Regions from separate parts of the Hydrogenophaga sp. LT287 genome, predicted to be linked through region 3. Evidence: riboswitches for the same ligand, from Rfam matches in the RefSeq annotation. Region 3 holds a riboswitch; each other region holds the start of a gene.
The links. Region 3 has a riboswitch for thiamine pyrophosphate ahead of thiC (phosphomethylpyrimidine synthase ThiC). Riboswitches for the same ligand answer to the same signal wherever they lie in the genome.
Positions count from the first base shown of each region.

Region 1: it holds a riboswitch for thiamine pyrophosphate, as region 3 does, so the genes downstream of both, AC0GNR_RS02090 (thiamine ABC transporter substrate-binding protein) here and thiC (phosphomethylpyrimidine synthase ThiC) in region 3, are expected to answer to the same signal.
Region 2: it holds a riboswitch for thiamine pyrophosphate, as region 3 does, so the genes downstream of both, thiM (hydroxyethylthiazole kinase) here and thiC (phosphomethylpyrimidine synthase ThiC) in region 3, are expected to answer to the same signal.

Region 1 covers NZ_JBVPZC010000002.1:48,512-50,769, forward strand. The annotation lists gene AC0GNR_RS02085 (ABC transporter permease) at 1-283, opposite strand, end outside; gene AC0GNR_RS02090 (thiamine ABC transporter substrate-binding protein) at 289-1,326, opposite strand; TPP riboswitch at 1,430-1,537, opposite strand; gene AC0GNR_RS02095 (class I SAM-dependent methyltransferase) at 1,717-2,258, shown strand, end outside.
Region 2 covers NZ_JBVPZC010000004.1:71,363-73,620, forward strand. The annotation lists partial or broken gene thiE (thiamine phosphate synthase) at 1-35, opposite strand, end outside; gene thiM (hydroxyethylthiazole kinase) at 32-904, opposite strand; TPP riboswitch at 959-1,056, opposite strand; gene AC0GNR_RS05250 (hypothetical protein) at 1,150-1,386, opposite strand; gene AC0GNR_RS05255 (NUDIX hydrolase) at 1,550-2,258, shown strand, end outside.
Region 3 covers NZ_JBVPZC010000013.1:62,863-65,120, reverse strand. The annotation lists gene thiC (phosphomethylpyrimidine synthase ThiC) at 1-1,156, opposite strand, end outside; TPP riboswitch at 1,271-1,383, opposite strand; gene AC0GNR_RS11600 (ketopantoate reductase family protein) at 1,434-2,258, opposite strand, start outside.

The sequences.
Region 1 (2,258 bases), on a different contig from region 3:
ACAAGCGCAACACGGCGCCGCGCCCGGCAAATTCCAGCCGGGCCAGCACCCAGGCCAGCGGCAGGCCCAGCAGCAGTGCCAGCGCGCAGGTGATGGCGGCCTGCGCAAATGACCAGAGCAAGCGCCAGCGCAGGTGATCGTCTTGCCACAGCGCCCACCAGGACACATCGCCGGCGCTCCCCAGGCCCTCGTTCAGCAGCCGCAACACAGGCGCCACCAGCACCACCGCCAGAAACGCCAGCGGCAGGGCTGGCAGCATCCAGCGCAGGGGCAGGCGGGGCATGCTGCTTATTTCAGTACCACTTTCGTCCAGCGCTGCAGCCAGGCTTTGCCTTGCTGACCCATTGGGTCAGCCGGAGGGTTGTTGTAAGCCGTGGGCTCACTGGCGTGGCGTTGCATCACGTCCACCCGCGCCGCACCGGCTTCGGCCGGAAACATCCACATGCTGGTCTGCAAGGCCTGCTGCACCGGGGCCGAGCGCAAAAACTCAATGAACCGGCCAGCCGCTTCGCGCGCCGCCGGGTTGCCACCCTTGACCAGCGCCACGCCCTCCACCTGCCTAAAAACGCCGCCCTTGAGGAACAGGTTGGCGGTGGGCGACTCGGTGAGTTTTTCTTTGGCGTAAAACACCTCGGCCGCCGGGCTGCTGGCGTAGCTGACCACGATCGGGCGCGTGCCACCGTTGCGGGTGAAATCGGTGTAATAGGCCTCGGTCCAGCCCTTGGCCACCTTCACGCCGTTGGCGCGCATGCGGGCCCACCAGTCAAACGCGGCCGCCTCGCCCAGGCCGGCCACGGTGGCCCACAAAAACGCCTGGCCGGGGCTGGAGGTGGCCGGGTTTTGCACCACCAGCAGTTTGCGGTAGGCGGGCAGCGTCAGGTCGTTCAGCGACGTGGGCAGTGCCAGGCCCTTCTGGGCAAACCAGGCTTTGTCGATGTTGAGCGTGACGTAGCCAAAGTCCACCGGCACCACGCCAGCCACCACGCCACTGGGGCCAGCACCCTCGGCCATGCCCGCTGCCACAGCGCGCTGGGCGGCGGGGCCGGTGTAGGCATCGAGCACGTTCGCGGTTTGCGCGCGGTGCAGCAGGGTGTTGTCAATGCCAAACACCACGTCGGCCAGCGGCTTGGCGCGGGTCAAGATGAGTTTGTTGACCATTTCACCCGCGTCGCCGGCCTTGACGATCTGCAGCTTCACGCCCGCGTCTTTTTCAAACTGGGCGAGCAGTTCTTTGGGCAGGTCAAACGAGCTGTGGGTGAGCAGGCGCAGCGCCGTGGGCGCTTGCGCGCTGGCCGCCGTGTGGGCTGCCGTGTGGGCTGCCAGCAAGAGGGAAACCAGAAGCCCAGAAAAAATCCGCCGTTGCATGCGATACCGCCTTTTCAATAACCGCCACGCCAGGCGCCTGAAAAGAACGGAACACAACCCTGGGTGGTCCGGCTCGTCACGCTCCCTACGCTGGCACAACCCAGATCAGGTGAGAGGGGTATTTCTCAGCCGCTGCCCACATGGCTGTGAGCCGGCACCCCCGGTGAAGTGGCGGATTGTAGCCCTGCGACGTGTTGGCGGGTCGGCGTGTTACTGTGCATTGGCCCAACCCGCAAGGGCAAAGCCCACCACCAGAGTGCCTCTTCGGCCCGCATGCCTTTCTCCAGGAAACGTTGTGCCCGTTCGATCTGAACTGCTTCACCACGTCCCACCCCATGAGAAACATCCCCCATGCCCGGCTACCAAGTCAAGACCGAGACCGTCACGCTCGGCGGTGTCGACTGGCACATGCGCTGCCTCCTCGACACCCAGCAATACGCCGACCCCGTCAACACATCGGGTGCGCTGGGTATTCCGCCCGCGGGCTGGTCGCTGTTTGGCCAGGTGTGGCCTTCGGCCCGGGTGCTGGCACTGTCCATGCAAACACATGCGCTGGCAGGCCAGCGGGTGCTGGAAATAGGCGCCGGGCTGGCGCTGTCCAGCCTGGTGATGCACCGCCGCGGCGCCAACGTGACCGTGAGCGACTGGCACCCTTTGACCGAGCTTTTTCTAAAAGAAAACCTGCTGCTCAACGGCCTGGGGCCGCTGAAATACCAGGCGGGCAATTGGGAAACCGAGAACCCGTTGCTGGGCCGTTTTGACCTGATCGTGGGGAGCGACTTGCTGTACGAGCGCCAGCAACCGGCCCAGCTGGCCGGTTTCATTCACCGCCACGCGGCACCGGGTGCGCAGGTCATCATCGTCGACCCGGACCGCGGCAACCGCGCCGCGTT
Region 2 (2,258 bases), on a different contig from region 3:
AGCGCCAGTTGGGCGCGCAGGTGGTGTGGCTTCATGCCTGGCCTTCCTGCAGGCTCAGGGTGGCCAGAAAATCGGCTTCGCTGAGCTGGTCCACCGCGTCCAGCAAGGCCACGGCGTAGCTGCCCACGCCGCCGCCCTGTGCCGCCACTAGGCGCGCAGCCAGCTGGCCCGCCACACCCAGAAAGCCCATGGCCGATGTGCAGGCCCGCAAGGCGTTGGGCTGCACCGCCGCAAATGCCGCCACCAGCGCGCTGGCCGAGCAGCCCACACCGGTCACGCGGGTCATCCAGTGATGGCCGTTGGCCAGCACGGCGCAGGCGCCCGCTGGCCCCAGCACATAGTCTTTTTCGCCCGACACGCACACCACGCAGTTGAACTGCTCGCTCAAGGCGCGCGCACTGTGCAGCGCGTCGCTGGAAGCCACCGCGCTGTCCACCCCGCGCGACGCGCCCGCCACGCCGGCGAGGCTCAAAATTTCCGAGGCGTTGCCCCGGATGATGCCGGGTCGGCCTTGCGCCAGCAGGTACGCCAGGGTGCGGTTGCGGTAGGCCGATGCCCCGGCGCCCACTGGGTCCAGCACGGCCGGCTTGCCCAGCGCCCGCGCGGTTTGCAGCGCCAGCGCCATGGCCGGCACCCACTGCGCGTCCAGCGTGCCGATGTTGACCGCCACGGCCTGGGCGATGGCCACCATGTCGGGCACTTCTTCGACTGCGTGGGCCATGATGGGCGAGGCGCCCGCGGCCAACAGCATGTTGGCGTTGAAATTCATCACCACGAAGTTGGTCACGCTGTGCACCAGCGGCGCTTGCTGGCGCACGGCTTGCACGTCAGCCCACAGGTCGGCGGGCGAAAGGCGGGCGGGGTGGTTTGGCGCGGGTGGGGCGCAATCAGCGGGCAATGACATACAGCGGCCTTGTAAAAAGCGGGCATGTCAGGTGCGGTGATGCGGGCACGCGCCGTGAGGCGGTGTTTGCTTCCCTACGCTGGCATGACCCAGATCAGGTTTAAAGGGTATTTCTCAGCCCCGAAACTTTCGAGGCACCCCTAGCAATGGCGTGGGCCTTTCAACCCACCGGACGCGTGTTTTCAGATCTTCAGCAAAGACCCCCCGGCACGGTGCGCGTCGTGCACCGGCCAGGCGGGCGGAGTTTACAGGCCCAGGATCTTCTTGGCGTCGCCCAGCGCTTTCATGGACCCGGCGTGGTCACCCGCTTTGTGCAGGCGCTCGCCGTCGCTGCGCAGCGCGGTCACTTTTTCCTGGTCGGCTGCAGCCAGTGCGGGCTTGGTCAGCAGCTTGGCATCAATCGCTTTCATTTCGCCGGGGCAACCGTGTGCCATGGCCGCGCCCGAGAACACCAGCGCGCAAGACAACAACAACTTTTTCATGACAAAACTCCAACACGGCCAGAACATACTGGCCTGTGCATTGTTTCCAGTTGCCAGAGTGGGCGCCACGGCCAGGCGATTGCCCCTGTGTGGCCGGGGTGAATGCCGCCCACCTGTCTTGCGCGTGCCAAGGCCGCGGGCCCTGCCGCACGACAATGCGCGCATGGCCATACCGATCAATTCCGACACCGTGCTCACGCCGCCCGTGCCGTCTGCCACTGTGATGGTGGTGCGCGATGGCCCCAGCGGGCTGGAGGTGTTGCTGGTGCGCCGGCACGGCAATTCGGGCGTGCTGGGTGGGGTGCATGTGTTCCCCGGTGGCAAGCTCGATGCGGCCGACCAGCAGGTGGACCCCGCGGCGCTCGACCAACCGGCGCACGCGCTGCTGCACGGCCTGGGCGAGCCCGGGTTGGACCTGCCCACCGCCCTGGGCCTGCATGTGGCTGCGCTGCGCGAAACCTTTGAAGAGTGCGGCCTGTTGTTGGGTCAGGTGGCGGCTGCACCCGGCCTGGTGCAGCAGGTGCGGGCGCACACGCTGGCAGGCCTGGGTTTTGCTGGCGCGCTGCAGCAGCTGGGCCTGCCGCTGGCCGCTTCCAGCCTGGTGCCCTGGTCGCGGTGGATCACGCCGCGCGTGCCCTCGGTCACCAACAAGCGCTTTGACACCCGGTTTTTTGTGGCCGCCGCGCCGCACGGCCAGGCCACTGAGCACTGCACCTTTGAAACCACCGAGGCCGTGTGGCTGGCGCCGCGCACCGGGCTGGAACGCTACTGGGCGGGCGAGATCGACCTGGCGCCACCGCAGATCATGACGCTGAGCCAGTTCAGCCGCCTGGGCAGTGTGGCCCAGGTGCTGGCCGCTGCGCGCAGCCGCC
Region 3 (2,258 bases):
AGAAGCTCACGTCGTAGGCCTTCATGATGTCGCAGATCTCTTCGAAGTGCGTGTAGAGGAAGTTTTCCTGGTGGTGGGTGATGCACCACTTGGCCAGGATGCTGCCGCCGCGCGAGACGATGCCGGTGCGCCGCTGCGCGGTGAGGTGGATGTAGGCCAGGCGCACGCCGGCGTGGATGGTGAAGTAGTCCACGCCCTGTTCGGCCTGTTCGATCAGCGTGTCGCGGTAGATCGCCCAGGTGAGGTCTTCGGCCACGCCGCCCACTTTCTCCAGCGCCTGGTAGATCGGCACCGTGCCGATGGGCACCGGGCTGTTGCGCACGATCCAGTCGCGCGTGGTGTGGATGTTTTTGCCGGTGGACAGGTCCATCACGTTGTCGGCGCCCCAGCGGATCGCCCAGACCAGCTTGTCCACCTCTTCCTCGATGCTGGAGGTGACGGCCGAGTTGCCGATGTTGGCGTTGATCTTGACGCCGAAGTTGCGCCCGATGGCCATGGGCTCCACTTCAGGGTGGTTGATGTTGGCCGGGATGATGGCGCGGCCGCGCGCCACCTCGTCGCGCACGAACTCGGGTGTGAACACCTCGGGGATGTGCGCGCCCATCGGGTTGCCGCGCAGGCGCGCTTCGCGGGCCGGGTCGCCCAGGTACTCGCGCATCCACTCGCGCTTGCCGTTTTCGCGAAGCGCCACGTATTCCATTTCCGGTGTCACGATGCCTTGGCGGGCGTAGTGCATCTGCGTCACGTTCTGCCCGCTCTTGGCGCGGCGCGGCGTGCGCTGCAGGCCGGCGGCCTCGGCACGCAGGGCTTCGATACGTTCGATGGTGGTGCCGTTTTGCGCAGCCTCGTTCTTGATGCCGTCGTCCAGCGCGGCGCGCTGGCGGCCTTCGTAGCTTTCGGTGTCGCCACGCGCCGCGATCCAGGCGCCGCGCACATCGGCCAGGCCGGTGCGCACGTCGATGGCGGCGCTCGGGTCGCTGTAGGGGCCGGAGGTGTCGTACACCGTCACAAGCTCGCCGTTGCTCAGCGCGATCTCGCGCATGGGTACGCGGATGCTCTCGTTCGAGCCGGGCACGTGAATCTTGCGCGAAGCGGGGAAGGGCTCGCGGCTGAGCGCGAACTGGTCGGCGAAGGGAATCTTGTCGGGGGCGTTCATGGCGGTCTCCTGGGTGGGGCTGTGGATGCTCCGGAGACCGCCCGTCAAAACATGCACCCGGTCCACCGCTGGGGTGGACGGACCCGCCTGTCGAGGGACGGGTGGGGATGCAGGCCCTGGGGGCTGCGCTCTTCTTTCGCTGGTACTAGCCAGATCAAGTTCACGGGTTCGGTTCTTCAACCATCTCAGCGCTGGGCCTTTCGGCTCATGCACCCCGGAGCAGCGCGAAGTATAGCGGCCGGGCGGGCATCCACTCAAGTCCCTGTGCGTCGATGGGTTACGGCCTCTCCCCCAGCTTCGTCACCACCCACAGCACCTGGTTGGCTGGTGTGGGCACGCCCAGCGCTGCGCCGCGTTGCACCACATAGCCGTTGAGGTGGTCGATCTCGCTGGGCTTGGCGCGCATCAGGTCTTGCGCAGTGGATGACAACTGGCTGGGCATGGTCTCGGCAATGCGGCGCACGGCGGCGTCCACGTCGCCGGGCAGGGTCACGCCGTCGGCGGCGGCCACGGCGCGGCATTCGGCCACCACGTCGCGCATGACGGCCAGCACGCCGGGGCGCTGCACCAGTTCACCGTAGGCGATGCGGCCCACGGCTGACAGCGCGTTGTAGGCGCAGTTGAGAATGAGTTTGGCCCACAGCGCGCCGCGCACGTTGTCGCTCACTTCGGTGGGTACGCCGGCGGCCACCAGGGCTTGCACCACCTCGGCGCTGCGCACAGACGGTTCGATGACGAGTTCACCGCGGCCGTGGTGGCGCAGGTGGCCGGGGCCGGCCATTTCGGTGGCCACATACACCACGGCGGCGGCCACGCTCACGCCGGGCAGCACGGTGCGCAGACGCTCGGCGTTGTCCACCCCGTTTTGCAGGCACAGCACCAGCGCACCGGGTTTCAGGTGCGCGCGCATTTGTTCGCCTGCGTGTTCGGTGTCGGGCGACTTCACGGCGAACAGCACCACGTCGGCACCGGCCACGGCGCTGGCTTCGGTGCTGGCCTCCAGCGTCACGTTTTCGTCGAAGCTGAGCGTTTGCAGGCGCAGGCCGTGGGCCTGGACCGCCTGCACATGCGCCGGGCGGCCGATGAGCGTGACGCGGTGGCC